Regions from separate parts of the Actinoplanes sp. NPDC051411 genome, predicted to be linked through region 1. Evidence: riboswitches for the same ligand, from Rfam matches in the RefSeq annotation. Region 1 holds a riboswitch; each other region holds the start of a gene.
What was found. Region 1 has a riboswitch for cyclic di-AMP ahead of AB0M88_RS31000 (NlpC/P60 family protein). Riboswitches for the same ligand answer to the same signal wherever they lie in the genome.
Positions count from the first base shown of each region.

Region 2: it holds a riboswitch for cyclic di-AMP, as region 1 does, so the genes downstream of both, AB0M88_RS38650 (NlpC/P60 family protein) here and AB0M88_RS31000 (NlpC/P60 family protein) in region 1, are expected to answer to the same signal.
Region 3: it holds a riboswitch for cyclic di-AMP, as region 1 does, so the genes downstream of both, AB0M88_RS12695 (hypothetical protein) here and AB0M88_RS31000 (NlpC/P60 family protein) in region 1, are expected to answer to the same signal.
Region 4: it holds a riboswitch for cyclic di-AMP, as region 1 does, so the genes downstream of both, AB0M88_RS21250 (NlpC/P60 family protein) here and AB0M88_RS31000 (NlpC/P60 family protein) in region 1, are expected to answer to the same signal.

Region 1 covers NZ_JBFBAD010000064.1:44,490-52,117, forward strand. The annotation lists gene AB0M88_RS30995 (sigma-70 family RNA polymerase sigma factor) at 130-1,131, shown strand; gene AB0M88_RS31000 (NlpC/P60 family protein) at 1,205-2,128, opposite strand; cyclic di-AMP (ydaO/yuaA leader) riboswitch at 2,186-2,305, opposite strand; gene AB0M88_RS31005 (DUF3817 domain-containing protein) at 2,525-2,857, opposite strand; gene AB0M88_RS31010 (hypothetical protein) at 2,869-3,294, opposite strand; gene AB0M88_RS31015 (DUF6158 family protein) at 3,352-3,591, shown strand; gene AB0M88_RS31020 (hypothetical protein) at 3,920-4,090, shown strand; gene AB0M88_RS31025 (GAF and ANTAR domain-containing protein) at 4,139-4,921, shown strand; gene AB0M88_RS31030 (MDR family MFS transporter) at 4,978-6,741, opposite strand; gene AB0M88_RS31035 (MarR family winged helix-turn-helix transcriptional regulator) at 6,738-7,340, opposite strand; gene AB0M88_RS31040 (50S ribosomal protein L11 methyltransferase) at 7,337-7,628, opposite strand, start outside.
Region 2 covers NZ_JBFBAD010000100.1:4,780-12,407, reverse strand. The annotation lists gene AB0M88_RS38660 (MarR family transcriptional regulator) at 1-440, shown strand, start outside; gene AB0M88_RS38655 (M1 family metallopeptidase) at 459-1,802, shown strand; gene AB0M88_RS38650 (NlpC/P60 family protein) at 1,877-2,875, opposite strand; cyclic di-AMP (ydaO/yuaA leader) riboswitch at 2,891-3,032, opposite strand; gene AB0M88_RS38645 (M56 family metallopeptidase) at 3,155-4,063, opposite strand; gene AB0M88_RS38640 (BlaI/MecI/CopY family transcriptional regulator) at 4,060-4,425, opposite strand; gene AB0M88_RS38635 (cytochrome ubiquinol oxidase subunit I) at 4,503-5,864, shown strand; gene cydB (cytochrome d ubiquinol oxidase subunit II) at 5,874-6,848, shown strand; gene cydC (thiol reductant ABC exporter subunit CydC) at 6,845-7,628, shown strand, end outside.
Region 3 covers NZ_JBFBAD010000018.1:26,940-34,567, forward strand. The annotation lists gene AB0M88_RS12680 (ATP-binding protein) at 1-129, shown strand, start outside; gene AB0M88_RS12685 (beta-phosphoglucomutase family hydrolase) at 221-961, shown strand; gene AB0M88_RS12690 (glycoside hydrolase family 65 protein) at 1,012-3,384, shown strand; gene AB0M88_RS12695 (hypothetical protein) at 3,419-4,465, opposite strand; cyclic di-AMP (ydaO/yuaA leader) riboswitch at 4,471-4,608, opposite strand; cyclic di-AMP (ydaO/yuaA leader) riboswitch at 4,815-4,953, shown strand; gene AB0M88_RS12700 (hypothetical protein) at 4,957-6,012, shown strand; gene AB0M88_RS12705 (ABC transporter ATP-binding protein) at 6,049-6,822, opposite strand; gene AB0M88_RS12710 (ABC transporter permease) at 6,815-7,628, opposite strand, start outside.
Region 4 covers NZ_JBFBAD010000036.1:55,395-63,022, reverse strand. The annotation lists gene AB0M88_RS21270 (response regulator) at 1-1,037, opposite strand, end outside; gene AB0M88_RS21265 (response regulator) at 1,042-1,476, opposite strand; gene AB0M88_RS21260 (ATP-binding protein) at 1,473-2,621, opposite strand; gene AB0M88_RS21255 (hypothetical protein) at 2,634-3,926, opposite strand; cyclic di-AMP (ydaO/yuaA leader) riboswitch at 4,227-4,388, shown strand; gene AB0M88_RS21250 (NlpC/P60 family protein) at 4,562-4,918, shown strand; gene AB0M88_RS21245 (L-lactate permease) at 4,995-6,947, shown strand; gene AB0M88_RS21240 (serine protease) at 7,088-7,628, shown strand, end outside.

The DNA.
Region 1 (7,628 bases):
GCTCTCAGCTATCGCCCAGACATTCGTGACACTTTCGACCCACCAGCCGGAATCAAGTGCACGTCACTAATTGTTCTGTAGATGTCAGCAACCGCAATGCACGAACCGCGGACGTTACGGGGAGGGCTGATGGACGCAGGTATCACCCGTAACGGGATTCGTGAAGGCAATGAGGGGACCGTGGGCAACGTGGAGAAGAACACCGTGATGCGGACCGACCAGGTCGCCGAGGAGCGCGACCTCGTCGGAGTCTACCTGCACGAGATCTCCCGGACGCCACTGTTGGACGCTGCCAGGGAGGTCGAGCTCTCCAAGGCAATCGAGGCGGGCCTCTATGCCGAGTTTCTTCTCGACTCTGGTGAGGTCCGGCGTGGTGTGAGCCGGGAAGAGCTGGAGCGCCTGGTCACCGAGGGCTCCAAGGCCAAGGACCTGTTCATCCGGGCCAACCTGCGGCTGGTCGTCTCCATCGCCCGGCGCTACGTGCGCTCGGGCATGCCGATGCTCGACCTGATCCAGGAGGGCAACACCGGTCTGGTCCGCGCGGTCGAGAAGTTCGACTACGAGCGCGGCTACAAGTTCTCGACGTACGCGACCTGGTGGGTTCGCCAGGCCATCAGCCGCGCGATCGCCCAGCAGGAGCGCACCGTCCGGCTGCCCGTGCACCTGGTCGAGGACGTCAACCGGATGCGCAACGTGACCCGTCAGCTCGTCCGCGAGCTGGGCGGCGACCCGGAGCCGGAGCAGATCGCGACGGCGCTCGGCGTGACCGTCGAGCGGGTCAACGAGCTCACCCGCTGGGCGCAGGACACCGTTTCCCTGGACACGCCGGTCGGCGACGACGGCGACACCAACCTGGGCGACCTGGTGGCCGACAGCGACGCGCCGTCGCCGGAAGAGATCGTGCTGACCGCACTGGAGCGGCAGCGCATCGAGGGCCTGCTCAACCACCTCGACGACCGTTCGGCCGGCATCATGCGGGCCCGCTACGGCCTCGAGGACGGCCGGGAGCACTCGCTGACCGAGGTGGCCTCGCGCTTCTCGCTCAGCCGCGAGCGCATCCGCCAGCTGGAGATCCAGGCGCTGGGCCGGCTGCGTGAGCTCGCCCGGGCCGAGGGCCTGCAGGCCGCTTAAGAAATTCGCTCATCCCCCGACGTAAAAGGCCGGTACCCCGAGGGGTACCGGCCTTCGTGCTGTGCGGATCTGATCAGGTCACGCGACCGTAGCCGTAGATCGGCATGCCACGGTTGATCGAGCGTTCGTCGACCGGTTCACCCTCGCGTGGCGCGTCGATGATCTGGTTGTTGCCGACGTAGATGCCGACGTGCGCGAGGCTGTTGTAGAAGACCAGGTCGCCGGCCTTGAGGTCGCTGCGGCTGATGTGCGCCACCTGACCCCACTGGGCGGCCGCGTTGTGCGGCAGCGAGTGCCCCGCCGCCTTCCACGAGGCCATGGTCAGACCGGAACAGTCGTACGACCCGGGGCCGTCGGCACCGAACACGTACGAGGAACCGATGGCGTTGAACGCGTACCGGACCGCGACGCCGGCGTCACCCGAGATGCTCGGGATCTTGCCGGTGTACGCGTGGCCCGCCTGCGTCGGGCTGCCGTACGCCTGGGTGCGCTTCGCCTTGAGCGACTTGATGTCCTTTTCGATCTTGGCCTTGCGGGCCTTGATCTCGGACAGCTGCGCCGCCTGCTTGGCCTGAGTCGACTTCAACTCGGACTGACGCTGGGCGAAGGTCTGGGTCGTCAGGGTGAAGTTGTCGATGTCGCGCTGGTTGGACTGCTGGATCTGATCGAGGAAGCCCATCTTCGCCATGAGATCGCCGCTGTTGCCGTCGATCAGCGCGCTCATCGGTCCGACGCGGCCCTGCACGTATGCAGTGGTGGCGATCGTGCCGACCTGCGCGCTCGCGGTCTGCAGGGTCGCCTTCGCCGGGGCCAGCGAGGCTTCGAGCTTCTTCAGATCGGACTGCGTCTTCTGGAGGCTGATGTTCATCGCGTTGTACGACTCGACGACAACCTCGAGCTGCTTGGACTGCGCGTCGATCTGCTTGGTCAGATCGCTTGTCGAGGGGCTCGCGTGTGCGGCTTGGGCACCGGTCAGGGTGACCGCGAATGCCGTCACCGCGACCACGAGCGCTCTCAGCCTCGTGCGGGGGTGTGGCACTGGTGTAGTGGCCTTTCTTCCGCTCGGCCGCCTACCGGGTTAGCTGACGGATTCGGGCGGGAAGAAGGCCCTACCGCTGACGCGGATTCACCCCAACGAACACGGTTCCCCGGCTCGCCACGACGCGTTCACTGCAACGCCCGGGGGAGAGCGCCAAACACGCCGTGATGATTCGGCAGCGTTGGCCGGCGCCACCGGAGGGTGTGGCTGCGGACCGAACCAACCGCACCAACCTATCGATGGGAAATTCAAAATCAAGTGCTATCCGAGTGAATTATGTCAATAGACCGGTATGTGTCGATGATCCCGATAACACATTGTCATTCGACATGAGCAACCCGTAGAACTGTAGGCTCAAACCGGACTTTTTGCCAGACCGGCGTCGTCATTCTCAGTACGCGCCCAATCACGCGTCACCTTCCGCTCGGTCCAGAACGAGAGGAACGGAATGGTGCCGGCCGCCATCACCAGAATCATCCGCAGGAACGGCCAGTGAAGCCGGCGCGCGAGATCGAAGGTGAGGGCCAGGTAGACCATGAAAAGGAAGCCGTGGGCCGGGCCGACGATCGCGACGACCGTCTCGTTGCCTCCGGCGTACTTCAAGGGCATGCCGACGAGCACCAGCACGAGCAGGCCGGTGCCGACGATCCAGGCGATGATCCGGTAACGAACGAGGGCTCCGTGCACTTTTCCGGTCCTCACTGTGCTTGCTCGGCCCGTCGCGGGCCGGGATAGTCGCCCGGCCGGGCGCCGGGATGCGCCGCCAGCCAGGCCAGGTAGTCGTTGTAGGCGTCGAGCTCGGGGTCGTCCTCGGCTGCGGCGGCCCGGACCGGGACCCGCACCGGCCGGCCGACCGTAACAGGCGCGCCTGGGAGCTTCTCGGCTGGTGCTTCCGGTTTGACCGGCGTCTCCTCAGGTCGCTTGCGGGCCACCTGAACCTCGCGGAACCAGAGGAAGACCACGAAACCCGCGAACACCGGCCACTCGAACGTGTAGCCCCAGCTCAAGGTGTTGCCACCGGCCGCGCGGTCGAACTGCCACCAGCCCAGCGCGAGGAAACCGGCGACCAGGGCGAGGGCCAGGAGGTGGCGCGCGAGCCACGCGGGGGTCCACAGCCCTTTCATGCCTCTGAGCGTACAAGCGGGGGTTTGCTGATCGTCTGAGCGGGCACCCGCAGGACCATGACTGATCCGACGCAGGCCGATGTCTTCGAGATCGGCATCGATCCGGCCGAGCTCGCCGAGGAGGACCTCTTCCGCGAGCTGTCCAGCCTCTATCGGACCCGGCTGAGCACTTTGCGGCACGGTCCCGACGCCGCGCTGGCCAACCACTTCAAACGCACGGCCGAGCTGGAGACCGAGTACATGGCCCGGCACCCCGGCCGCGAGGTCGACCAGGACCGCCTCACCCAGGATTTCTGACCCCGGGTGAGTGACCGGCGTCACAACCTCTAACGGAATCGTGGGCGAGGGCCGACCGTTGAGAGCAGATGTCGGTGTGTTCAGTGTCCCCGGGCCTCACCATTTTGCCTTCACGGACTACCGTTCGGCTGGAGCCGTGTTGAGCCTTTCGCCGCGAGGCGACATGCACACCGACACCTCGTGAGGCAGGGCCTCCGGAGCAATCCGGGGGCCCTGCTCTGGTTTCCGGGCCCGGTTCGGTTTTCGGGGCCCGGCTCCGTTTCGGGGCCCGGCTCCGTTTCGGGCTCGGTGAGTTTCGGCTGGGGCCCGCGCCGGGTAGTCGATCACCATGACTGACGACCGGACCGACCAGCGCGCCGCCGAGATGCTGCCCGAGGAGCAGGTGGTCGGCAGCGACGACCCGCACGCGCAGGCGGAAGCGATCCTCGCCGACTCCGACCGGCGGGAGGAGCATCCGGAACCCGACGAGGAGCGCTCCTCGGACCAGACCGCCCAGTAGGGGCACGCGGCTTCCGTGCCGGTCGATCCGCATGGCAGGATCCAGCCCGTGCCTGCCCAGAATCGCCGCATTTCGGCACCCAAGCGCGGCCTCGCCCGGCGCCTGCTCCGTCGCGCGCCCGCACCCGGTCACGGGCGAGGGCGTTCCGACGAGCTGAGCGGCCCGCACACGGTCGAGATCGCGGGACTGCTGCACGAACTCACGGCGCGCCTGCTCGGCTCGGACAGCTTCGCTCAGGCGGTCGAGCGGCTCGCGGCCTTCGGCGTGGGCGCGGTGCCGGGCGCGGTCCGATGCTCGGTCACGCTGATCGGCGAGGGTGGCCCGGCCACGATCACCGGGCACGGCCCGGCGGGGCGACAGGTCGACGAGATCGCGTACGCGGTGGGCAGCGGCCCCGGGTTCGACGCCGCCCGCACCCGGGCCCTCGTCACGTCGCCCGACCTGACCGGCGACGAGCGCTGGCCCGACCTCGTGCCGGCCGCCGTGCAGAGCGGCGTGCGCTCGGTGGTGGCGGTCCCGATCGACGTGCAGCGGGTCTCGGTCGGCGCGCTGAGCCTCTACGCCGAGGCGCCGGACGCCATCTCGCCGTCGATGCTGCTGACCGCGATGGCGATGGCCACCCAGGCCGAGGTGCTGCTGGGCGAGATCCGCCGCCGGGACGCGCTGGTCGAGGGCGCCGCCGTCGATCGCGCGGCCGGCGTGATCATCGCCCAGCGCAACTGCGGGGTCCAGGAGGCGTACGCGTTTCTGCAGGACACCGCCCAGCGGCTGGGCCTCGACCGCCGCACGGTCGCCGACCGGCTGATCGCCGCGGTCGCGCGCAAGCCGTGAGGGGCACGTGCGCCCGGCGGACGCGCGTACCCCTCACGGGTTTTGACTTTTGATTTTCAGCCGTTGTCCTTGCCGGCCGGAACCGGATCGCCCGGGGCGTCCTCGTCGAGGTCGCCGGCCGGGAGCGGGCCGGCGCCGACCTCACCCGGCACGCCCATGCTGTTTTCGGCGGCCAGCACGTCGTCGGCCCGCTGCTGCTGGGCCGAGCGCTGCGAGAGCGGGATCTCGGGCAGGAAGAGCACGACGATCAGGCCGACGACCATGACGGCGGCGGCCAGGATGAAGACCACCTGGATGCCGTCGGAGAAGCCGACCTTGAACGGGTGGGCGACCACCGCGGAGAGCTTGCCGAGGAACGAGGTGTCGTTCAGCCCGCCGCTGCTCTGCCCCTGCGCGAGGATCTGCTGCTGGTCCGGGGTGAACGCCTTGACGAAGGCCGGGTCGCTCCCCGCCTTCGTGTAGGCCGAGAGGACCTTGCCGCCGACGACGTTGAACAGCACGGACAGGAAGATCGCCGTGCCGAGCGTGCCGCCCATCGAGCGGAAGAACGTCACCGAGCTGGTGGCCACGCCGATCTCCCGCGGGGAGACCGCGTTCTGCACCGCCGTGATCATCGGCTGCATGTTGCCGCCCAGGCCGAGACCCATCACGACCATGATCAGCATGGTCTTCCAGAGCGGGGTGTCGGCGCCGATCGTCGCGAACAGCACGAGCGCCGCGACCATGAGCACGCTGCCGATGATCGGGAAGATCCGGTAGCGGCCGGTGCGGGCGATCAGCTGGCCGGCGGTGATCGAGCCGGCCATGATGCCGATCACGAACGGGATCATCTGCAGGCCGGCCTGGGTGGCCGACGAGCCCTTGACGATCTGCAGGTACAGCGGGACGGTCAACAGGCCGCCGAACATGGCCATACCGATGATCGTGCTGGAGATCGAGCCGACCGCGACGGTCTTGTTCTTGAAGAGCCGCAGCGGCAGCAGCGCCTCGTCGCCGTACGCCCGCTCGGCGAGGACGAACGCGACGATGCCGAGCGCGCCGATGATGTAGCAGGCGAACGCGCGAGGCGAGTCCCAGCCCCATTCGCGGCCCTGCTCGGCGACGGTCAGCAGCGGCACCAGGCCGACGATCAGGGCGAGCGCGCCCGGCCAGTCGATGCGGTGGTCGGTGCGGGTGTGCGGGAGGTGCAGCACCTTGGCCACGACCGCCAGGGCGGCGACGCCGATCGGCACGTTCAGGTAGAAGATCCAGCGCCAGCCGGTGATGCCGATGATCGAGTCCTGGCCGGCGAAGAAGCCGCCGAGCAGCGGGCCGATGACGCTCGCGGTGCCGAACACGGCGAGGAAGAGGCCCTGGTATTTGGCCCGCTCACGAGGCGGGACGATGTCGCCGATGATGGCCAGCGCCATCGACATCAGTCCGCCGGCGCCGATGCCCTGGATCGCGCGGAAGGCGGCCAGCTCGTACATGTTCTGCGAGAGACCGCAGAGCATCGAGCCGACCACGAAGATGGTGATCGCGAAGAGGAAGAAGCCGCGGCGGCCGTAGATGTCGGAAAGCTTGCCGTAGAGCGGCGTGGAGATCGTCGAGGTGATGAGGAAGGCGGTCGTCGCCCACGCCTGCAGGTTGAAGCCGTGCAGGTCGTCGGCGATCGTCCGGGTCGCCGTCGCCATGATCGTCTGGTCGAGGGCGGCGAGGAACATGCCCATCATCAGGCCGGCGAGGATGGTGAGGATCTGGCGGTGGGTGAACTCCGCGGAAGGCCGGCCGGCGGCGGGCGGTCCGGCCGTGGCCGGTGCGGTGGTCTTGGGGTTACTCACGCGATCTCCCGTGCTGGTGGTGTTGCGGCCGGTTCATGGCGTATCAGCGCCTCGACCGAGCTGTTGAATTGTTCGAAGAGGTCGGCGAACGCGGCGATCCGCTCGTCCGGCCAGTGGCTGAGGGCCTCGTTGAGCATGCCGAGGCGCAGGTGCTGGAGCTTCTCGCAGGCGGCGAGGCCGGTTTCGGTCACCGCCAGCCGGGACGCCCGTCCGTCGACGGGGTCGGCCTCCCGGCGGGCCAGGCCCGCCTTGACCAGCTGGGCGACCTGCCGGCTGATCGTGGAGGGGTCGGCCTGCTTGAGATCGGCCAGGTCGGTGACCCGCATGGGCCCCATCACGTGCAGCGGGAACAGCAACATCAGCGCGGAGAACTCCGCACCGAGGTCTCCGGTGTTGAGCATGCTCTTGGCACGCTGGCTCAGCCGGATGAATCGAATGACTTCGTCGGCCAGGCGCTCGGTGCCGTAGGTGACGTCCGGTTCGCGCACTTTGAATGCCGTTCTTGCCTGCCGCGGTCGGCGGCGGATTGTTGGTTGTAGCGTACAAGTATTTGCTTGATGAAACCAATTCGCGACCGCTGTCCGCAGCGTGACGCTCATCGCATCCGCCACACGCCGGTCGCCAGCGACCCGGTCTCCTCCAGCGCCGCGGGCACCGGCACGACGTACGCCGTGAGCTGCTGGAAGAGGCGTTCCGGGAAGTACCCCCGGCCGGGGTCCCCAACCAGCACATCGGCAGAATCCCGCCGGGCTTTACGCAGGCGCTCGGTCATCCGAGGGGCGACGGCGGGGCTGTAGAAGACGTCGCCGGCCAGAACCACATCGGCCGCCGGCTCACCCGCGACGATCTCGACGCCGTTCGCCGCGGCGTTGCGCATCGCGGCGGCG
Region 2 (7,628 bases), on a different contig from region 1:
ATCCCCTACCGAGCTGGCTGCTCACCCAGACCGCCGCCCACGCCCACCGCCTGGTCACCGACGGATTCGCGCGGGTCGGCGCCCGCGGCTACCACTACCGGCTGCTCGCTTCACTGATCGAGGAAGGCCCGGCGAGCCAGGCCGCGCTCGGACGGCGTACGGGAATCCACCTGAGCGACATGGTCGCCGCGCTGAACGAGCTCGAAGAGGGGGGTTTCGTCGCCCGCGCGCCCGACCCGGCCGACCGCCGGCGCAACGTGATCAGCGTGACCGCGGCCGGCCGTAAGCGTTCCGCCCAGCTCGCGCGCAGCGCCCAGGAGGTCCAGGACGCGTTGCTGGAGCCGCTCGACGAGGCCGAGAGGCGTGCGCTCGCCACCCTGCTCGGCAAGCTGCTCGACCATCACCGACAAGGGATTCCCCCGTTGCCCGGCGACGATTGAGACATCCATGCTCGTCGAATGATTAGACGAGCGTTACCGGCTCTGCTCGCCCTCGCCGGCACCATGCTGGCGGCGCCGGCCACCCCGGCGCGAGCGGCCGCGACCGACTCCACCCGCACGCCGGCGACCCCGGCCTACACGGTCAACCTGACCAGCAACACCACCGGCGGCACCTGGACCGGCCACGAGAGCGTCACCTTCAGCAACGCCTCGGCGACCCCGCTCACCGAGGTCTACCTGCGGCTCTGGGACAACGCGCACGGCTCCTGCCCGTCCACCCCGGTCACCGTCACCAACGTGACCGGCGGCACCGCCTCGGCACTGACCGTCAATTGCACCGCCCTGAAGATCACGCTCCCGGCGGCAGTGCCGCAGGGCGGAACCGGCAGCATCGGCTTCGACCTGTCGATCGTCGTCACCGCGGGGGTCGACCGGTTCGGGCACGACGGCGGCTACTACTTCATCGGCAACGCGCTGCCGGTGCTCGCGATCCGCGACGCGGCCGGCTGGCACCTCGACCCGTACACGAACAACGGCGAGTCGTTCTACGCGCTGTCCAGCGACTACACGGTCACGCTGGACCACCCGAGCTCGATGGCGGTGCCCGCGACCGGGTCCTCGACCGACCGGGCCGGCACCAGCGGCCGCACGATCACCACCGCGGTCGGCAAGCAGGTGCGGGAGTTCGCCTGGGCGGCCGGGCCGTTCGTGAAGACCTCCGGGACCACGGCCGGCGGCGTCAAGGTCAACGTCTACCGGGTGAGCTCGGTCAGCGCCGGAAACGCGAGTTCGATGCTGAGCACGGCGACATCGGCGCTCGACGCCCACTCCGGGCGGTTCGGCGCCTATCCGTACGCCGAGGCCGACGTGGTCCTGGACAACGGGTTCTGGTTCGGCGGCATGGAATATCCGGGATTCGTGCTCGACGTGGTCAGTTCGACCGCGCTCGCCCACGAACTGGGCCACCAGTGGTTCTACGGCATCGTCGGGGACGACGAGTACACCACGCCGTGGCTGGACGAGGGCTTCACCGACTACGCCACCGACCTGTACTTCAACAAGACCGGCTCCGGCTGCGGGATCACGTGGCAGTCGAGCGCCGAGCGGCTGACCAACTCGATGGCCTACTGGGACGCCCACTCGAGCCGCTACAGCACCGTGGTCTACGGCTACGGCAAGTGCACGCTGCACGACCTGCGGCGCCTGATCGGCACGACCGCGATGACCAACCTGCTCAAGTCGTACGCCGCCGCGCACTGGTACGGCGTCTCGACGGTCGCCGACTTCAAGGCCGCCGCCCAGGCCGCGGCCGGCCCGACCGACCTGACCTCGTTCTGGTCGTCCCACCGGGTCGACGGATGAAAGACGGATAGCAGCATGAAGGGGGCCACCGACTGCGGTGGCCCCCTTCAGAACTGCTTCTGCCTCGACGAGGGTCAGCCCGGACGCCGGTAACCAGCGATCGGACCCACCTTGTCCATCACCGCCATCCGCACATGGTCACCCGTGTGCGGAGCATGCACCACTTCGCCACCACCGATATAGATGGCCACGTGGTGCAACGAACCGGGGAAGAAGAACACCAGATCGCCCGGTTGAAGGTCGCCCCGGCTCACCGACTTGCCCTCGTTCCACTGGTCTTTCGTGTAGTGGTCGAGAGTCACGCCGACGGTCGCCCACGCCTCTTTCGTCAGGCCGGAGCAGTCGTACGTGTTAGGGCCGTCAGACCCGAAGACGTACGGCTTGCCGATCAGCGAGCACGCCTTGCGCGCCGCCTTACCGCCCGCGTCATTGTTGTAGGTGACCGGGCAGGGCCCGATCCTCAAGGGTCCGTCGTCTCCACCGGTCGCCCCGTACGCCTTGATGCGCAGCTTCTGCAGCGCATCGATCTTCACATTGATGGCCTTCTTCTTCTGGGCCAGATCGGCATCGCGGGCGGCGATGGAATCGGTCAGAAGCTGAAGGTCCTGCTTGGATTTGGCGTACTGGTCGCGCAGCTTGGCAACGCCGGCGATCTGTGCCTGCTGGTGCCGCGCAAGCTGGTCGAGAAGACCCAGCTTGTCGGTCAGCTGGTTCGTCGACCCGCTCATCAACATGGCACTGATCGCGCTCGGCGAACCTTGCTTGTACGCGTCAGTGGCCAGGCCGCGAACCGAGGACAGGGCGACATCCACCCGGACCTGGAGCGGGGTGAGCTGGTTGGACAGTTTCTTCAGCTGAGCCTGGTTCTTGATCAACTTGCTGTGCACATCGTTGTAATCTTCGATGATCGGCTCGAGCTGATTCCACTGGGTGTCGATCTGTGCCTCGACACTGGACGGCGAGGGTGTCGCGAGTGCCGCGGTGGCCGGTGCGGTGACAACTACGCCGGCCGCGGCGACGAGGCAGAGCAGGCTGCGCAGCATTCCGGCGCGGCGCGCCCCGTTCCGTTTCACGTTACGTGCGTTGTCCTTTCTTCCCTCATGCCGCCGACCGGGTTAGCTGACGGGTTCGAGCGGGAAGCGCGCCCGGCCGCGAAAGTGCACGGCTTCACCCCAACTGCTCGGGTCCCCGGTTCGCCAGACAACAACGACGATTAGGCGGTGGTCCGTCAGATCGGCCGGATGGACGATGGGGGGCTGCCGAACCGGGGACCACCGTACTCCCGATCATTGCCTTAACTGAAGCCGACGCGGCTGGGAAACTGCCTGCATACCACCGGTTACGCAGAGTGCCTAGAACGGCCACTGCTCCAGCGCGCGGTCGAGCCAGGGCACGACCAGGATGACGGTGGGTAGCACCAGCAGGGACACCGCCCCTAGTCCCGCGACAAGGCTCAGGCCGGGCGACTCGGGGCGCGGCGCGGCCAGCCGGTCCAGCCTCCTGCGACGCGCGTCACCCCACGCGTCCGGCTCGGCGTCCTCCGTGAGCGGGACCGCGTCGGTCAGCCTTTCCAGCGCGGCCGAGAGGGGCCCGGGCCCGGCGACGCGCCGCGCGGCATCGTCGGCCACCATCTCCAACAGCAGGTGTACGGCGTCCAGAGGCACCCGGCTCCGCAACACCCCGGGCACCGCGCGATAGAAGGCGGTGAACGACTCCATCACCACGTCGTGGCGGTGCCGCAGATGGGTCTGCTCGTGCGCGAGGACCGCGTCGACCTGCGCCCGGTCGAGCACCCGCAGCACCCCGTCGCTGAGCACGACCCGTGGCTCGCGCCCGGGCACGCAGTAGGCCAGCGGGAGCGCGCCCTCGAGCACCCGCAGGTGATCCGGTCCGATCTCGTGGCGCCGCTCGGCCCGGTCGAGAAGGTCGACCAGCAGCCGGTGGCGCTCCCGCCGGGCCCGCGACCGCCGGGTGACCCCCCAGAGCGAGATCAGCAGCCGGGCGACGATGAGCGCGGCGACGGCCAGGGCGACGAGGAGGGCGCCGGCCACGACCGGCTTGCGGGAGCCGTACGCCCGGGTGAGCTCCTCCGGCACGGCGAGCACCACGCCGAGCGCGCTCAGCACGGCGGCCAGGGTGATCGCCTGCCAGAGCAGTACGGCGGCGCGCGGCGCCCGGTCGGGCCAGCGTGACCGGGCGAGCGGGCCGGGCACGAGCAGCGACAGGGTCAGCCCGAGCGCGCCGAGCAGTAGCGCGGTCACCGGTTCTGGCTCTTCGCCGCCTCGATCGCGGCGGCCAGCGCCTCCGGGGGCAACCGGCCGACGAAGTACGCCAGGGCCGCGTCCTGATCGCCGCTCGTCGTCAGGGCGTCGAGCATGACCGCGGCGGTCATCTCCTCGCGGGACTGCGCCGGGGCGTACAGATAGGCGCGATCCGCCTTCTGGCGGGTGACCACGTCCTTCTTGGCCAGGCGGTCGAGCACGGTCATCACGGTCGTGTACGCCAGGTCGCGGTCTCTGCTCAGCCGCTCGTGCACCTGCCGCACGGTCATGGGTCCGGTCGCCGCCCACAACTGCGCCATGACCTCGCGTTCCAGGTCGCCTAGACCGTTCCTCTGGGCCATGTGACCGAGTCTACTGCACGGCGTCGTACTACACGTCGTAGTATCTACTACGGAATGTCGTAGAGGGGGCTCATCGCATGGACGTACTCGACCTGACGCGACTGCAGTTCGCGGTGGTGACGATCTACCACTACTTCTTCGTGCCGATGTCGATCAGCCTGGCCGCGGTCGCCGCCGGCCTCGAGATCACCTGGCTGCGCACCCGGCGCGACCTGTGGAAGAACCTGACCAGATTCGTCGGCAAACTGCTCATCGTCACGTTCGCGGTCGGCGTCGTCACCGGCCTCGTGCAGGAATTCCAGTTCGGCATGGGGTGGAGCGCGTTCGCCAGGTTCTACGGCGACGTGTTCGGCCCGACCCTGGCCATCGAGGGCATGCTCGCGTTCTTCCTCGAGGCCACGTTCCTCGCGCTCTGGTACTTCGGGTGGGACCGGCTGCCCCGCCTCGCCCACGCCGCGACCATCGTGATCGTCTCGCTCGGCACGGTGCTCAGCGCGTTCATCATCCTGGCCGGCAACAGCTTCATGCAGAACCCGGTCGCGTACTCGCTCGACCCGGTGACCGGCCGGGCCCACCTGACCTCGTTCCGCGAACTCCTGCTCAACAAGGTCAACCTGGCCGCCTTCCCGCACACCCTCAGCGGCGCGGCGATGATCGGCGGGGCGCTGCTGCTGGCGATCGCGGTCTGGCGCCGCGCGGCCGACCCCGGCTTCCGGCCCCTGTCCCGGCTCGGCGCCTGGCTGATGCTGGCCGGCGGGGCGGCGACCGCGCTGACCGGCGACCACCTCGGCAAGGTCATCACGCAGGTGCAGCCGATGAAGATGGCCGCCGCCGAGGCGCTCTACACGACCACGTCCGGCGCGCCCTTCTCGCTGGTGACGACCGGGAAGCCGCTGCCGTCCTTCGCGCTCGACATCCCCGGCCTGCTGTCGATCCTGGCCAAGGGCTCACCCGGCGCGACCGTGCAGGGCATCGACGAACTCCAGGCCCAGTACGCCGCCCAGTACGGCCCCGGCAACTACGTCCCGATGATCCCGGTCGCGTTCTGGTCGTTCCGGCTGATGATCGGCGTGGGCATGCTGGCCGCGCTCGTCGCCGCGTACTTCCTGTGGCGGACCCGCCGGGAGCGGGAGGCTCCCGGCTGGCTCCTGCGCTGGTTGCCGTTGATCCCGATCCTGCCGGCGGCCGGCAACACGATCGGCTGGATCTTCACCGAGACCGCGCGGCAGCCCTGGATCGCCTTCGGGATCTCCAAGGTCGCGGACGGCATCTCCCCGGGCCTGACCAGCTCCGAGGTGCTCGCGTCGCTGGCCGGCTTCACCGTCGTCTACGGCATCGTCGCGGTCGTCTGGTTCCGCCTCGTGCGGCACCTGTCACGGCAGCCCCTGTCACCCGCGCCCGCGGCGGTCGATGAACCCGAAATGTCCGTAACCTACTGAGGAGCCGCTGTGATCACCTTCTGGTTCTCGGTCGTCGTCCTCGCCTGGGTGCTGTTCTTCGTCCTCGAAGGCTTCGACTTCGGCGTCGGCCTGCTCGGCCCGCTGCTCGGCCACGACGACCACGAACGCGGCGCCGCCGTGCAGACCATCGGCCCGTTCTGGGACGGCAACGAGGTCTGGCTGGTCGCCGCGATCGGCGCCACCTTCGCCGCCTTCCCCGGCTGGTACGCGGCCCTGCTCTCCGGCCTCTACCTGCCGGTCGCCGCGATCCTGCTGCTCCTGGCGATCCGCGGCGTAGCCCTCGAATTCCGCGGCAAGGGCGACGGCCTCCGCTGGCGCCGCCGGGCCGACGCCCTGCTCGCCCTCTCGTCGGCCGGCGTCGTCGCGGTCTGGGGCGCGCTGCTCGCGGTGATCACCCGCGGCCTGGCCCTGCGACCCGACGGCTCGGTCGCCGGGCACGGGCGCAGCCTCTCCCCCGTACTCTCCTGGACCGGCCTCCTCGGCGCCCTCGCCGCCCTTTTCGCGGCGGCCCTGCTCGGAGCCACCTTCCTCAGCCTGCGGACCAGCGGCCCCCTCCGGGGCCGGGCCCGCAAGCTCGCCGGACGGCTGGGCACCGGCGGCGCCGTCACGCTGGTCGTCGCCGGCATCGGTACGGGCTCCCGGACGGTCCTGGCCGCGGCCGCCCTGAGCTTCGTGGCCGCCCTGCTGGCCCGGGCCGGCCGCGAGGCCTGGTCGTTCGCCGCGACCGCACTCGGCGTGGCAGCCACGGTGGTGGCCGTCTTCACCGCCCACGGCCAGGTGGTGCTCCGCAGCACCCTCGACCCGGCGTGGTCGCTGACCAGCACCGCGGCCGCCGCCAGCCACTCCACCCTGCACCTGATGACCGTGGCCGGCCTGATCGTCCTGCCCGGAGTGGTGGCCTATCAGGCCTTCTCCTACTGGATCTTCCGCCAGCGCGTGGCCAGCGACCGGATCCCGTCATGAAGCCCGTCGACCCGCGCCTTCTGCGGCACGCCCGGTACAGCCGCGGCGGGATCGCCCTGCTCGCCGTCATCGGAGTCGGCCAGGCGCTCGCCACCGTGGCCGTCGCCGTGGCGCTGACCGTCCTCCTGACCGGCTCACGCACCCCGGCGGTCATCCTGCTGGCGTCCTCGTTCGCCACCCGGGCCGGGCTGGCGTGGGCCGAGCAGGTGGTCGCCCACCGTACGGCCGCAAGCGTGAGCGACGAACTGCGCCGTTCCCTCGTGCGGGCCGTGGCCCGCCGCGGCCCGGCCTGGGTGGCCGGCTTCGGCTCCGGCCGCCTGACCGCCCTGCTGACCAGCGGCCTGGACGCGCTACGCCCATGGTTCGCCGGCTACCTTCCGGCGGTGATCCTCGGCGCCGCCCTGCCCCCGCTGGTGCTGCTGGCCATCTTCTGGGTCGACCCCGCCTCGGCCCTCATCGCCCTGGCCACCCTGCCGCTGATCCCCGTGCTCGGCGCCCTGATCGGCTGGGCCACCCAGGCCCGGGCCCAGCAGCGCTGGCAGGCCGACACCCGGCTGGCCGGCCACTTCCTCGACGTCGTACGCGGCCTCGCCACCCTCCGCACCTTCGGCCGGGTCGACCGCCAGACCGCCGTCATCGAAGACCTCACCGACCAGCACCGCGCGGCCACCCTGCGCGTGCTCCGCGTCGCCTTCCTCTCCTCGACCGCCCTGGACCTCGTCGGCACCCTCTCGGTCGGCCTGATCGCCGTCTCCACCGGCCTCCGCGTAGCCGCCGGCC
Region 3 (7,628 bases), on a different contig from region 1:
TATCAACTATGCGACGAAGTCACCATGGCGACCGGCCCGATCGGCACGACGATCGGCCTGCGGATCGCCATCGACGCACCCCATGACGCATCCGGGGACGGACGCCCGGACGGACGGCCGCTGCGCTGAAACAGCATCTTGAACGGCGTGTGAAGCGCCGGCCAAATGTGAACCGGCCCTTCCGGGCTCGCGAACTGCGCCGTGCGACTACATTGGGCCAGTGCTCGGACTTCCCTCCTCAGTGACAGCATGCCTTTTCGATCTTGACGGGGTGCTCACCCAGACCGCCGCGGTGCACAACGCCGCGTGGAAACAAACGTTCGACACGTTCCTCAAGACGTGGTCGGAGCAGCACGGACAAGCCTTCGTGCCCTTCGATTCCGGCGCCGACTATCACCAATATGTCGACGGCCGGCCACGCGCCGACGGCGTCCGCACCTTCCTGTCCTCTCGCGGCATCACCCTGCCCGAGGGCACCCCCGACGACGGTCCTGACCAGGAGACCGTCAACGGCGTCGGCAACCGTAAGAACCTGCTCGTCCTGCAGAAGATCAAGGAAGGTGCGGTCGAGGTCTACCCGGGCTCGGTCGACTACCTGAAGGCGGCCAAGGCCGCCGGTCTGCGCCGGGCCGTCGTTTCGGCCAGCGCCAACTGCAAGGACGTGCTCGAGGCGGCCGGCATCGACGGCTACCTCGAGGCACGGGTCGACGGCATCGTCGCCCGTGAGCAGCATCTGCCGGGCAAACCGGCTCCCGACACCTTCCTGTACGGCGCGAAGCTGCTCGGCGTACCCCCGGAGCAGTGCGTAGTGTTCGAGGATGCCCAGGCCGGTGTGGCCGCGGGCAAAGCCGGAGGTTTCGGGTACGTGGTCGGGGTGGACCGTGGTGGCAACGCCCAGGGCCTGGCCGACAACGGTGCCGACATCGTCGTGCAGGATCTGTCCGAACTGCTCACGCGCTGAGCGCGTATTCCTGACGTCTTTTCTGTTTCTTTCCTTCGAGAGGCACCACCGTGATCCGTGAACGGGCATATCCCGTCGACCCGTGGCACATCCGGGAGACCCGGCTGGACCTGGATCTGCTGGCCCAGTCGGAGTCGGTCTTCGCACTGGCCAACGGTCACATCGGGATACGCGGCAACCTGGACGAGGGCGAGCCGCACGGCCTGCCCGGCACCTATCTGAACTCGTTCTACGAGCTTCGTCCGCTGCCCTACGCCGAGGCGGGCTACGGTTTCCCCGAGTCCGGCCAGACGATGGTCAACGTCACCAACGCCAAGTTGATGCGGCTGCTGGTCGACGACGAGCCGTTCGACGTGCGCTACGGCGACCTGCGCTCCCACGAGCGCGTTCTCGACCTGCGGGCCGGCACCCTGGAGCGCACCGCCGAGTGGGTCTCCCCGTCCGGTCAGGCGATCCGGGTCCGCACCGTGCGGCTGGTCTCGTTCACCCAGCGCGCCGTCGTCGCCTTCCTCTACGAGGTCGAGCCGCTCGACGCGTCGGCCCGGCTGATCCTGCAGTCCGAGCTGGTGGCCAACGAGCAGCTCCCGCCGATGAGCAAGGACCCGCGGGTCGCCGCGGTGCTCGACCACCCTCTGCAGGCCGAGGAGATGCTCGAGCAGAAGGCGGGCGGCCTGCTGGTGCACCGCACCAAGGCGAGCGATCTGCGGATGGCCGCCGCCGTCGAGCACCTGATCGAGACGACGGGCAAGCACCAGGTCACCACCGAGGGCCACCCCGACTGGCTGCGGACGACCGTCGCCTGCAAGCTCGAGCCGGGGCAGAAACTGCGGGTGGTCAAGCTCGCGGCGTACGGCTGGTCGAGCAACCGCTCGTTGCCCGCCGTGCGTGACCAGGTCGGCGCGGCGCTGGCCAGCGCCCGGCTCGACGGCTGGGAGGGACTCCTGGAGGCCCAGCGGGAATACCTGGACGCGTTCTGGGACCACTCCGACGTCAAGGTCGAGGGCGACCCCGAGGTGCAGCAGGCCGTCCGCTTCGGCCTGTTCCACACGCTGCAGGCGGGTGCCCGGGCCGAGCAGCGCCCGGTCGGCTCGAAGGGGCTGACCGGTCCCGGCTACGACGGCCACACGTTCTGGGACGCCGAGACGTTCGTGCTGCCGGCTTTGACCTACACCCAGCCGTCGGCCGCCGCCGACGTGCTGCGCTGGCGTCACTCCACCCTCGACCTGGCCCGGGAGCGGGCCCAGACGCTCGGCCTGCAGGGTGCCGCCTTCCCGTGGCGGACCATCCGCGGGGAGGAGTGCTCGGCCTACTGGCCGGCCGGCACCGCGGGCTTCCACATCGGCGCCGACATCGCCGACGCGGTCCGCCGCTACGTGCAGGCCACCGGCGACTACGACTTCGAGCGCGAGGCCGGCCTGGAACTGCTGGTCGAGACCGCCCGGCTGTGGCGCTCGCTGGGTCACCACGACCGGCACGGCCGCTTCCACATCGACGGCGTCACCGGCCCCGACGAATACACCGCGGTGGTCGACGACAACATCTACACCAACCTGATGGCGCAGCAGAACATGTTCGCCGCGGTCGAGGCGGCCAAGCGTCACCCCGACCTGGCCCACAAGTTCGGGATCGACGACGAGGAGATGGCCTCCTGGCGGGACGCGGCGGCCGCCGTGCACATCCCGTACGACCGGGAGCTCGGGGTGCACCAGCAGTCGCAGGGCTTCACCCGGCTGCAGGAGTGGGACTTCGAGAACACGCCCCCCGAGGCCTACCCGCTGCTGCTCAACTACCCGTACTTCGACCTGTACCGCAAGCAGGTGGTCAAGCAGGCCGACCTGGTCATGGCGATGTACATCCGGGGCGACGCGTTCACGCCGGAGGAGAAGGCGCGCAACTTCGCCTACTACGACGCGCGCACGGTGCGGGACTCCTCGCTCTCGGCCTGCGTCCAGGCGGTGCTGGCGGCCGAGGTCGGTCACCTCGAGCTGGCGCACGACTATCTGGGCGAGGCCGCCCTGATGGACCTGCACGACCTGCACCAGAACGCCCGGGACGGCGTGCACGTCGCGTCGCTGGCCGGCACCTGGATCTCGCTGATCGCCGGCCTCGGCGGCATGCGTGACTTCAACGGCCAGCTGTCGTTCGCGCCCCGGCTGCCCAGCCGCATCACCAATCTCGAGTTCTCGATGCTCTGGCACGGGCTGCGGTTGCGGGTCGACGTCTCCGCCGACGAGGTCACCTATTCGCTGCGCAACGGCGGCGGGGCGGCCCGGCTGACGCTGGTCCACCACGGCAAGGAGATCGAGGTGACCCAGGTCAAGCCGGTCTCGGTGCCGATTCCCCCGGCCCCGCCGGTCGGACCGGCGCCGACCCAGCCGCACGGCCGGGCTCCGGTACGCCGGGCCACCAGCAGCACGAACTGAGTGGAAAGGGCCCCGCGAATGCGGGGCCCTTTTGCTAAAGCACGGACACGTGTACGTGGTCCTTGTGATTGCTCACACCGTGATAGGCGTGCCAGCCGGTCGCCGGGAACCAGATCTGCGCATACCAGATCACGTAGTAGATGCCGAGGCGGTCGGCGTTGCGCACCAGGAACGCCATCACGTTGTTGCCGTAATTCTTCATGTCGGCGTTGTGCGCGACCGAGAAGCCGCTCTTCTGCAATGACCAGTCGCAGGCCCGGCCCTTGGGATGCTCGAACGGCCCGCCGTCGCGATGGCAGCCGACGAACCGATTGAAGCCCGCCTTCTTCACCTCCTTGTAGAGGTGGAGCATGCGCGGCGTGATGCAGCCGTTGGTGGTCGGGTCGTCCACAGTGCACGCTTCGGGCGAGAAGCCGCCCTGGGCGTTGCGCGGGGCGGGCGCGGCGACCGGTGACTTGGCGACCACGAAGCCGCCGGTCAGGCTCTCGCCGCCGAGCAGCGCGAGCGCCTTGTCGGCCGACTCCTTCTGCTTCTTCATCGCCAGCAGGTTGGTCTGCTGCGCCTTGACCTCGGCGTCGAGGGCCGCCTTCTTGGCGTTGACCGCGTCGATCGCCTGGTCGAGGTCGTGCAGTTTCCGGTCGTGCAGCGCGTTGATCTCCTCGAGCGAGACCGCCTTGGAGAGGAAGTCGTCCGAGTCGTCGGCGCCGAGCAGGAAGCGGGACGCGCTGAGGCGGCCGGTTTCGTATTGCTCGGCGGCGATCGACGCGACCTCGGGGGTGAGGGCGTCGCGCTTGGCCTCGGCGTCCTTGATCTGGGTGGCCAGCGCCTTCTGCTGCGTGGTCGACGTGGCGACCTGGGCCTTGGCCTGCACGTACTTCCGGTTGGTGCTCTCCAGGACGTCGTTGAGCGTCGAGTTGTCGGAGAGCTCGTCGCCGCCCTTCTCGTCCGGAGCGGTCGACGACGACGACGAGGAGCCGGAGCCGGGCGCGGCCTGCGCGGGGGCCGTTACAGCGGTCAGCGTGGCAGCCACGACTAGCGGCGCCAGCGCGATATGCAGCCACCGGCGGCGTCTGACGGTCATGCAAGTCCTTCCGGATGGACCGCCTACCGAGTTAGCTGACGGGTTCAGGATGGAAGCGATCCCTACCGCTCTTGTAAGCGGATGCACCCCAACGAACTTGGGTCCCCGGCTCGCCCTGGCGGGCGATTGGGCGGTGGTCTGCCGGTGCCTCGGGGGTGGGGCCGTGTCGCAGATCCGGCCGGAAGTTTACCCGAGCAGCGAGAATGCTTCAGCCTTCGAAAAGCATAAAACCAGTTACCGGATGGCGACGAAAAGTAATCGTTCGACCATGCGTGATTGTCGAATAGCTCTGCGTATCAAAACTGTCGATCAATCGATACCTTCCGGTATGGTCGGCCGCGGTCCCTTATCGGGGCCACCGCCTAATCACCCGCCAGGGTGAGCCGGGGAACCACGTTCCATCCTGGGGTGAATCCGCTTCGCCGCGGTAGGGATTTCTTCCGTCCCGAACCCGTCAGCTAACCCGGCCGGCGCTATGGAAGGAATGCCCTGTGTGGCAGAAAACTGTGCGGCAGAAAACTGTGCTGCGAAGAACTGTGCTGCAGAAGGCTGGGGCCGCGGTGCTGGTCGCGCTGGTCGCGGCGGCCGGACTGGCCTCGCCCGCCCGGGCCGCTCCCGGATCGTCCGGCGACGACGGCGAGGGCGGCTCGAAGTCGCTGACCCAGCAGCTCGACGCGGCCTCCCGCGGCTACCTCGACGCCAAGGACAAACTGGCCGGATCCAAGAAGAAGCAGACCGACCTGGCCACCCAGCTCCAGCGGATCGACGCTCAGATGGCGCCCCGGCAGGCCGCGTTCGACCAGGTCGTCCAGGAGTCGTACCGAGCCGGCCGGCTCGGGCCGATGAGCGCGCTGCTCACCTCCGACTCCTCGGCCGGGTTCCTCGACCGGGCCGAGGTCCTGCAGACCGTGGCCGCCCGCCAGCAGAAGGCGATGGACGACCTGCGGACCGCCCGGCAGACCCAGGCCGCCGCCAAGGCGGCGATCGATGCGACCGTACGCGACCAGCAGAAGCAGGTGGCCGTGATGGCGGCCCGCAAGGCGCAGGCCGAGGCGGCGCTCAAGACGGCCGACGCCGGGCAGAACGCCCCGCAGCCGGGTGACGGAGGCGGCAGTGCCAAAGCGACCCCGGTCAAGCGGAACGGGGACGGGTCGCTGTCACCCGAGGGCTGCACGGTCAACGACCCGACCACCGACGGCTGCATCACGGCGCGCATGCTGCACGCCCTGCAGCAGGCCAAGTCGGACGGGTTCACGCACTACGTGGCCTGCTTCCGGCACCAGGACAGCGGCGAGCACCCGAAGGGCCGGGCGTGCGACTTCGCGGCCGACAAGGGCGGCTTCGGCGGGGTCGCGACGGGGTCCAGCAAGGACTACGGCAACCGGCTGGCCAACTACTTCATCAACAACTCGGACGAGCTGGGCGTCCTCTACGTGATCTGGTTCCGGCGCATCTGGCTGCCTAGTAGTGGCTGGAAGGCGTACACGAAGGGGAACGGCGACCCGTCGAGCGAGCACGAGAACCACGTACATCTCTCGGTGAGATGAACGAAGAAGGCCGGCCCGCCGGGGCCGGCCTTTCGCTCACTTGTTGCTGAACTCCTCGTACATCCGGAGGATCTCCTCGGTCGGGCCGTCGGCCCGGATCACGCCCGACTCGAGCCAGATGGTCCGCTCGCAGGTGTCGCGGATCGACTGCTCGCTGTGGCTGACCAGGAAGACCGTGCCGGCCTCCTGGCGCAGCTCGCGCACCCGCGCCTCGCTCCGCTTGCGGAACTTCGCGTCACCGGTCGCCAGCGCCTCGTCGATCAGCAGCACGTCGTGCTTCTTGGCCGCGGCGATCGAGAAGCGGAGCCGGGCCGCCATGCCGGACGAGTACGTCTTCATCGGCAGCGAGCTGAAGTCGCCCCGCTCGTTGATGCCGGAGAACTCGATGATGTCGGCGGTGCGCTCCTTGACCTCGGCCGGGCTCATGCCCATGGCGAGGCAGCCCAGCTCGACGTTCTTCTCGCCGGACAGGTCGTTCATCAGGGCCGCGTTCACGCCCAGCAGGGACGGCTGGCCGGCCGCGTAGATGCCGCCGCCGCGCTCGACCGGCAGCAGGCCGGCGATCGCCCGCAGCAGCGTCGACTTGCCGGAGCCGTTGCTGCCGATCAGGCCGACCGCCTCGCCGCGGTAGGCCACGAAGCTCACACCCTTGACCGCGTGCACCTCGCGGACCGACGCCGCGTCCTTCTTGGTGATGATGCGCTTGAAGCTGGCCAGCGGGCTGTTGGCACCGGCCGCCGAGGCGCCGTGGATGCGGTAGACGATGTGCGCGTCGTCCGAGATGACGGTGGGGATGCGCTTGTCAGCCACGTCCGTAGCCCTTCTCTCCGCGCCGGAAGTACAGGTAGCCGACGACGACGACCAGCACGGTCCAGGCGATCGCTTCGATCCACAACTCGACCGGCGGCCCGACCAGCTCGACGTCCTTCATCAGGGCGTGCCGGCCCAGCTCGATGAAGACCAGCAGGGGGTTGGCCTTGATGACCCAGATCTTCCAGTCGTGGAACCGGTGGGTGAAGTTGGTGACCGGGTAGATCACGGCCGAGCCGTACAGCCAGAACCGCATGATGAACGGAATCAGCTGCCGGATGTCGTGCACCTTGGTGCCCAGCCGGGCGACGAACAGCGCCAGGCCGGCGTTGAACAGCGACTGCAGGGCGAACAGCGGCAACATCAGCAGCCACTGCCACCGGATCGGCTCGCCGCTGATCAGGACGATGGCGAGCAGGACGCTGAGCGACGCGACCATGTTGCGGATCTCGATCAGGGTGACCGCGACGGGCAGGCTCGCCCGGGGGAAGTGCAGTGCCCGGATCAGGCCCAGGTTGCCGGTGATCGCCATCACGCCGTTCTGCACCACCGTCTGGGTGAAGCCGAACAGGAAGACGCCGATGCACAGGTAGGTGATGAAGTTCGACTGGCTGCGCCGCGTATTGATGATGACGCCGAAGATCACGTAGTAGACGCCGGCGTTGAAGACCGGGGTCAGGACCTGCCAGATCATTCCGAGGCGCGTCTCGCCGAGGGTGGCGATCGTCCTCGCACGGGCGAACGCGGCGATGAAATGACGGTACGACCAGACCTGCTTCGCGTACTCGAAGACGCTCGGCATCCGG
Region 4 (7,628 bases), on a different contig from region 1:
TCGGGCCGCGACGGCTCCAGCCGACTGAAGATCAGCAGCTGCCGGGTGAGCGCGCTGCCCCGGGCCGCCGCCTGTTCGATCGCCTGGGCGTCCGCCCGATTCGGACCATCTTCCTCGAGCTCCTCGGCGAGCATCGTGGCATAGCCGGAGATCACCGCGAGGATGTTGTTGAAATCGTGCGCGATGCCGCCGGCCAGCCGGCCCAGCGAGTCGAGCCGCTCCGACTGCCGCAGTTGCTGCTCCAGCTCGACCCGGTTCCGCTCGGCCCGCACCCGCTCGGTGATGTCGCGCAGGATCCCCTCGACCGCGACCGCCCGGCCGTCCCGGTCGAGGATCGCGCCGGCCCGCTGCTCGATCCAGGTCACGCCGCCCGAGCGCCGGTTCCACCGGATGGTGACCGTGCCGGTCTGGCCCTCGCACCACGACCGGGCCAGCAGGGGCCGGTCCTCCGGTTCGACCAGGCTGAAGATCAGTCCGGGGTGCTGGTAGAACTGCTCGGGGCGGTAGCCGGTGATCGACTCGACGGCCGGGCTCAGATATTCCATGACCGGCTCGGGCACGAGGCGGTAGCGGAAGATGATGTCCTGGGCGTGCTCGGCGATCAGCCGGAAGCGCTCCTCGCTCTCCCGCAGAGCGGCCTCGGCCCGGCGCCGGCGCCGGCGCTCGGCGGCCTCGCGAAGCTCCCGCTGTACGGCCGGGGCGAGCCGGGCCATCCGTTCCTTGAGCACGAAATCGCGCGCCCCGGCCCGCATCATCGCGGCCGCCGTCTCCTCCCCGACCTGGCCCGAGACCAGCAGGAACGGGATGTCGGCGTCGTGCGCGCGCACCTGGTCGAGCGCCTCCTCGGCGCGGAACGACGGCATCGTGTAGTCGGAGATCACGATGTCGGGGGCCCGGGCGGCCAGGACGGCCGCGACCCCGTCGGCGGTGTCGGCGCGGACGTGGCTGACCTTCAGGCCGGCCCGGGTGAGCTGGCGGATGATCAGCAGAGCGTCGTCGTCGCTGTCGTCGACGACCAGGACCCTTACCTCGTCCATGGGATCAGCCCCCGGCCGGAGCCGGCGCGGGCTCGTTGACCAGCAGCCAGTAGACACCGAGCACGTTGACCGCCTTGACGAACTCCTCGAACACGACCGGCTTGCGGACGAAACTGTTCGCGCCGAGGCGGTAGCTGTCCACGATGTCGCGCTCCTCGTTCGAGGTGGTCAGCACGACTATCGGGAGGGAACGCGTACGGTCGTCGGCCCGGACCCTCCGCAGCACCTCGAGTCCGTCGATCTTGGGCAGTTTGATGTCGAGCAGCACGAGCGCCGGGCGGACCGGCTCGCCCTCGGACGGCAGCAGAAGGTGGAGCGCCTGCTCGCCGTCGGTCGCGACCACCACCTCGTTACGGATGTGGTTCTTGCCGAACGCGCGCATGGTGAGCAGCACGTCGTCCGGGTTGTCCTCGACCAGGAGGATCGGGCCCTGTGTCATCGCAGCTCCCAGCCGGCCGGTGCCGGGTTCAGGCTGAACCGGAACGTGGCTCCTCCGCCCGGGGTGCCGTCGGCCCGGATCTGGCCGCCGTGCCGGGTGACGATCCGGGCGACGATCGCCAGCCCGATGCCGGTGCCCTCGAACTCGGCCGCCGAGTGCAGCCGCTGGAACGGGTCGAACATCTTGTGGGCATAGGTCATGTCGAAGCCGGCCCCGTTGTCCTCGACCGAGAAGACGTCGATCCCGTCCTGGCGCCGCACGCCGAGCCTGATCACCGGGTCGTCGCGGTGGGCGGTGAACTTCCAGGCGTTGCCGATCAGGTTCTGCAGGACGAGGCGTACGAGGTGCGGGTCGGCCCGGGCGACCAGGCCGTCCGGCACCTCCGTCTCGACCCGGCGCCCCGGATGCTGGGCGGCCAGCTCGGTGAGCACCTCCCGGGCGAGCCCGGACAGGTCGGTGTGCTCCCGGCGCAGCTGAGAACGGGTCGCGCGGGACAGATGCAGCAGGTCGTCGATCATCTGGGCCATCCGGGCCACGTTGGCCTGGATGCGGCCGAGGTAGCGCTGAGCCTCCTCGCCGAGGTCGGCCGAGAAGTCCTCGAGCAGCACCTGGCTGAAGCCCTCGAGCGAGCGCAGCGGCGCCCGCAGGTCGTGCGAGACCGAGTACGCGAACGCGTCCAGCTCGCGGGTCGACGCCTCAAGCTCGGCGGTGCGCTGGCGGACCCGTATCTCGAGCTCGTCGTTGAGCCGGCGCACCTCCTCCTCGGCCAGCTTCCGCTCGGTGATGTCGGTCGAGATGCCGCAGACCGCGTACGCCCGGCCGCGCCGGTCGGTGAGCGGGAACTTGACGGTGATGTAGGTGCGCAGCCCGTCGTCGCTCGGCGCCTGCTCCTCGACCTGCACCGGCACCCCGCGGGCGAACGCCTGAAGGTCGTTGGCCCGGAACGCGTCGGCGATCGGCCCCGGGAACAGGTCGTGGTCGGTCAGCCCGACGATCTCCTCGCGGTGCAGCTTGAACAGCCGCTCGTACTCCCGGTTGACCAGCAGGTAGCGGCCGTCGGCGTCGCGCATGTAAATGACCGCCGAAGTGTGGTCGATCAGGGCCATGAGCTGCTCATGACCGACCTCGACGGCTTGGGCGCCCATCGCTTACCGCCTTTAGCCCACACGAGAAACGGATATCGGCGACGGTACACCCGCGTTGGTGGTGTTTTCTGCCGTTTCGCGGGTTACGACGGTGCGCAGTGGCGCAAGCGGGTGATCCTGCCGGGCCCGGGTGATCCGCTCCAGGAAGGTCTCGTTCATGCCGGTCGTGCCGGCCCGGTTCGACACCAGCGGACGGTCGCCGAGACCGGCCGCGTCCCGGCGCTGCTGGGGCTTGAACAGGAACTTCTTGCTCAGCATGAGGTGCGCGCCGGCCGCCCGGGCGTGGGCCGCGAGAATCATGTACCAGTCGGCCAGGCCCGGATGCTCACCGACCAGGCGCACCAGGTCACCGCGCTCGGCCGCCCGCAGCGAGGCGGCCGACCGGCCGAGGCCGGCGAGCATCCGCTCGGGCAGGGTCGGTTCGGCCATCATCGGCTCGATCGCCTCCCGCTCGGTGGTCAGCAACGCCGGGAAGAGCCGCCGGACGTTCGCCTCGTACCCGTCGAGGTTGATGCCGAGCAGGAAGTCCCGTTTCAGCGCTTCCGGGTCGAGTGCGCCACTGGGCGGGATGTCGTCGGGCGTCCAGTGGACGGCGAACTGCCGGAACACGTCGAGGAACTGGTCGGTCGGCATGCTGCGCTCGGGCGGGAGGACGGCGAAATCGCGGAACAGTTCGCGCAGCGCGCCGAGCAGTTCGGTGGCCAGGCGCACCCGGTCGAGAGCGTCCGCGCCGAGCAGGTTCTCCTCCGGCCGGGTCAGCGGATCCAGCACGTCGTTGATCGCGAGTTCGATCGCTTCGCCCTTCTTGACCAGCAGAAAGAAGCGTTCCTCGCCCGGGGTGCCGGTATAGCTGCGTACCTTGCCGTCGTCGAAGACGCCGGGCAGAACGGCCATCGTCTCGGTGCCGCGCAGCACCTTCAACGTGCCGACATTCCAGCGGACCAGCGAGGCATAGGTGTCCCGGCCGCAATGACCGGTGCCGGTCCGCTCCGCGATCACCCCGAAATACTGGCGAAACGGCAGGTCACCGATCGTCAGCCCGTCGTACGCGCGCTCGGGCGTCCGCTTTCCGTCCGGCGTCCATTCCTGGTAATGCCGGCCCAGCGAGGCGCCGACGAAACCGAGGCGTACAGCTAAGCGTTTTGCCTGCTCAGCAGGCACCCGATCGGGTTGAGGCAGCAGCGGGAAAAGCACCTCGGTGCACTGCTCGGCGAGTCGTCCCGGAGGGATCTCGCCTCCGAGGATCGCCCGGTTGAGCCGGGGAAGTTCCGCATCGGTCCACTCGCCGACCTGTTGCAGAACCACGCAATTCACCGCCCTTTGCAGAGGTTTATACCAATCCGTTCGACCGATTCGGGCGAGCGCTTAATCGGTAGGCGCCGAATTCGGTGACAAGGCTCACCGGCCCGCGACCGCGCTTTCCCGCCGGATCGGGCCGAACCGGCCGCGATGTCCGAAGAGCTAGCGGCCGGGGCCTCCGGTTCGGGACGAATGAGCCCTGCGGGACGCGACCCGAAAACTGGCGAACGGCGGGCCGGCGCCGATGGTTCTGCGGTGCCTCCCGACGGGAGGTCGCTCTCGGTCGCCGAGTCCCGCTCACCGAGAGCGTCGAGGAAACCGACTCCTATCAGGATCTTCAGTGAGCGGGAACGGGGGAACCACCATGCCGGCCGTCGAGCCGGCTCGGGGTGAAGTCGCCACGCGCGACGGGCCGTCCTTCCGGCCTAATCCGACAGCTAACCTCGCAGGCGGTTGAAGGACCGAGGATTCTCTGTGTCCATCCGTGTCAAAACCTGCTCGGCCGTCTCGCCATTCTCGGAACGGTCGCGGTCGCCGCGGCGACCGTCGCTCCGGCCGCCGCTTCCGCGGCACCGCGCGCGGTTTCCGCTCCGGTTTCCCGTGCGGTTTCCGCTCCGGCTTCTCTGGCGTACGCGGCGAGAATGCGCGGCTATCACATCGTCGCCGCGGCCCGGGCCCAGCGCGGCAAGCCGTACCGATTCGGCACCCGGGGACCGAGCGCCTTCGATTGCTCCGGCCTGACCGGGTACGCCTATCGCAGTGTCCGGATCAGCCTCCCGCGTACGGCCGACGGGCAGTTCCGCGCCGCCCGGCACGTCGCGAAAGCCGCCGCCCGGCCGGGTGACCTGGTGTTCTGGGTCGGTGGCGGACACGCCTACCACGTCGCGGTCTATGCCGGTGCGGGCAAGGTGTGGCACGCGCCGAAGCCGGGGCAGCGGGTGCGGCTGACCGCGATCTGGTCGTGGAGTCAGGTGCGGTTCGGCCGCATCGGGATCTGAAGGTCATCGGGCTGTTCCGTTTCGGTCACTCGCGGTTTAGATTGATCGAAATGATCGACAACCCTGGATGGGTCCCATGTTGGATCAGTTCCGGATCGTCACCGACCCCGTCGGCAATTCGGTCGGTCTTTCAGCGATCTTCGCAGTCCTTCCCCTTCTAGCGCTCTTCGTGCTGCTCGGCGTGCTGCGCATGCGCGCCTGGCTGGCCGGCGTGATCGCCCTGGTGGTGGCGCTGGTCGTCGCGATAACCGTCTACTCCATGCCGGTCGGACAGTCCGTGCTCTCGGCCACCGAGGGCGCGGCGTTCGGCTTCTTCCCGATTCTCTGGATCGTGCTCAACGCGATCTGGGTCTACAACCTGACCGTGGTCAGCGGCCACTTCGACGTGTTGCGACGGTCGATGGCGCGGATCAGCCCGGACATGCGCATCCAGGCCGTCATCGTGGCGTTCTGCTTCGGCGCGCTGCTCGAGGCCCTGGCCGGCTTCGGCACGCCGGTCGCGGTCACCGTGGTCATGCTGATCGCGCTCGGCTTCAGCCCGATCCGAGCGGCGTCGGTGGCGTTGATCGCCAACACGGCGCCGGTCGCGTTCGGGGCGCTGGCGACGCCGATCGTCACGCTCGGCACGGTGGCCGCCGGCGCCGGTGACGATCCGCGGTTGAACAGCGACACGCTCGGTGCCATGGTCGGCCGGCAGACGCCGATACTCGCGGTGATCGTGCCGCTGGTCCTGGTCTTCGTCATCGACGGGAAGCGGGGCTTCCGGCAGACGTGGCCGGTCGCCCTGACCGCCGGGCTGGTGTTCGGGGTCGCGCAGTTCGCCGCGTCGAACTACCTGTCGGTGCCGTTGACCGACATCGTGGCGGCGCTGTTGTCGGCGGCGGCGGTGATCGGCTTCCTGCGCCTCTGGAAGCCCGCGCACGAGCCGTCGATGGTCACCTCCGGCGCGGCCCCACCCGGGGCGGTGTCCACTCTCGCGGCGTCTTCGGCCACTTCCGGCGCCTCGTCCGGCAGCGGCTCCCTCGCCGCCGGCTCCTCGGCCGGCTCCGGCCCGACCGGCTCCGGCTCGTCGGCCGGCTCGGGGTCCGACTCGGCGGCCGAGACCGACGCACCGGACGACGGGGACGCCGACGGGACGGCCCGCGGTGGCGAGGACGCGCCGACTCCCGAGTTCGCCCGGTCCGGCGCGACCGCTCGGGCCGGCGCGACCGCCCGGTCCGCCGAAGCCGGCCCGACCGGCGGAGCGTCGCCGTCTACCTCCACATTGGACAAGCGGGACAGTCCGGCCGAGATCGCGCGGGCCTACGCGCCCTACCTGATCATCATCGCGATCTTCTCGATCATCAGCATCGGGCCGATCAAGGCGGCGCTGGCCAAGTCGCCGTGGACGGTCAGCTTCGCCTGGCCCGGCCTGCACGTGCTGGGCGCCAACGGCAAGCCGCTCTCGTCGGTCACGTTCGCGTTCGGCTGGCTGCCGGCGGCCGGCACGATGATGATCGTCGCGGGCATCCTCACCGCGATCGTCCTGCGGATCGCTCCGGGCAAGGCGCTGCGGGCGTACGGGCTGACCTATGCCACCCTCCGGCACGCCATCGTGACCGTGATGGCGGTGCTGGCCCTGGCGTACGTCATGAACCAGAGCGGGCAGACGAACACCCTGGGTGGGGCGCTGGCCGCGACCGGCGGTGTCTTTGTTGTGCTCTCGCCGATCCTCGGCTGGATCGGCACCGCGGTCACCGGGTCGGATACCTCGGCCAACGCGCTCTTCGGGGCGCTGCAGGTGCAGACCGCCGCCAAGGCCGGACTCGATCCGGTGCTGCTCGCGGCGGCCAACTCGTCCGGTGGCGTACTCGGCAAGATGATCAGCCCGCAGAACCTGGCGATCGCCGCCTCGGCGGTCGGCATGGCCGGCCGGGAGGGCGACATCTTCCGCAAGGTGGTGCTGTGGAGCGTCGTGCTGCTGCTGATCATGTGCCTGATCGTCTGGCTGCAGCGCACGGCCGTGCTGGGCTGGATGATTCCTAATTGACACTGATCAATATGGATGTCAGGGTACGGGCAACCTGTTCGGCGTTAGCGTGCCGCCGACCCGTCACGCGCCGCGCCGCCTCACCGTGCGGCGGGCTGCCCTACCCTGGCGTCCGCCGCGCTTGAAGAAGGGAATCCTTCATGCGCGTTCGACGGGCGCTCGCACTGGCCGCGGCCGGCCTGGCCGCCGCGACCGGTGTCCTCATCGGCGGAGCACCGGCCCAGGCCGCCACGGCGGTCACCCTCGCCAACACCATCTCGCTGAGCAACTGCTCGGCGTCGCTGGTCCGCTTCCCCACCTCGGTCAGCAGCGACCGGGCCATGATGCTCACCAACGGGCACTGCTACGAGGGCGGCTTCATCAACGCCGGCGTGGTCCTGCAGAACCGCACCAGCAGCCGGTCGGGCACGCTGCTCAACAGCAGCGGCCGCGCGCTGGCCACGGTCCGGGCCGACCGCGTCATCTACGCCACGATGACCGGCACCGACGTCACGCTCTACCGGCTGACCAGCACGTTCGCCACGCTTTCGAGCCGCTACGGGGCGACCGCGCTGACCATCTCGAGCGCCCACCCGGCCGCCGGCTCGTCGGTCGCGATCCCGTCCAGCTATTGGAAGGAGATCTGGAACTGCCAGATCTCCAGCTTCGTGCCGACGCTCCGCGAGGACCAGTGGACCTGGC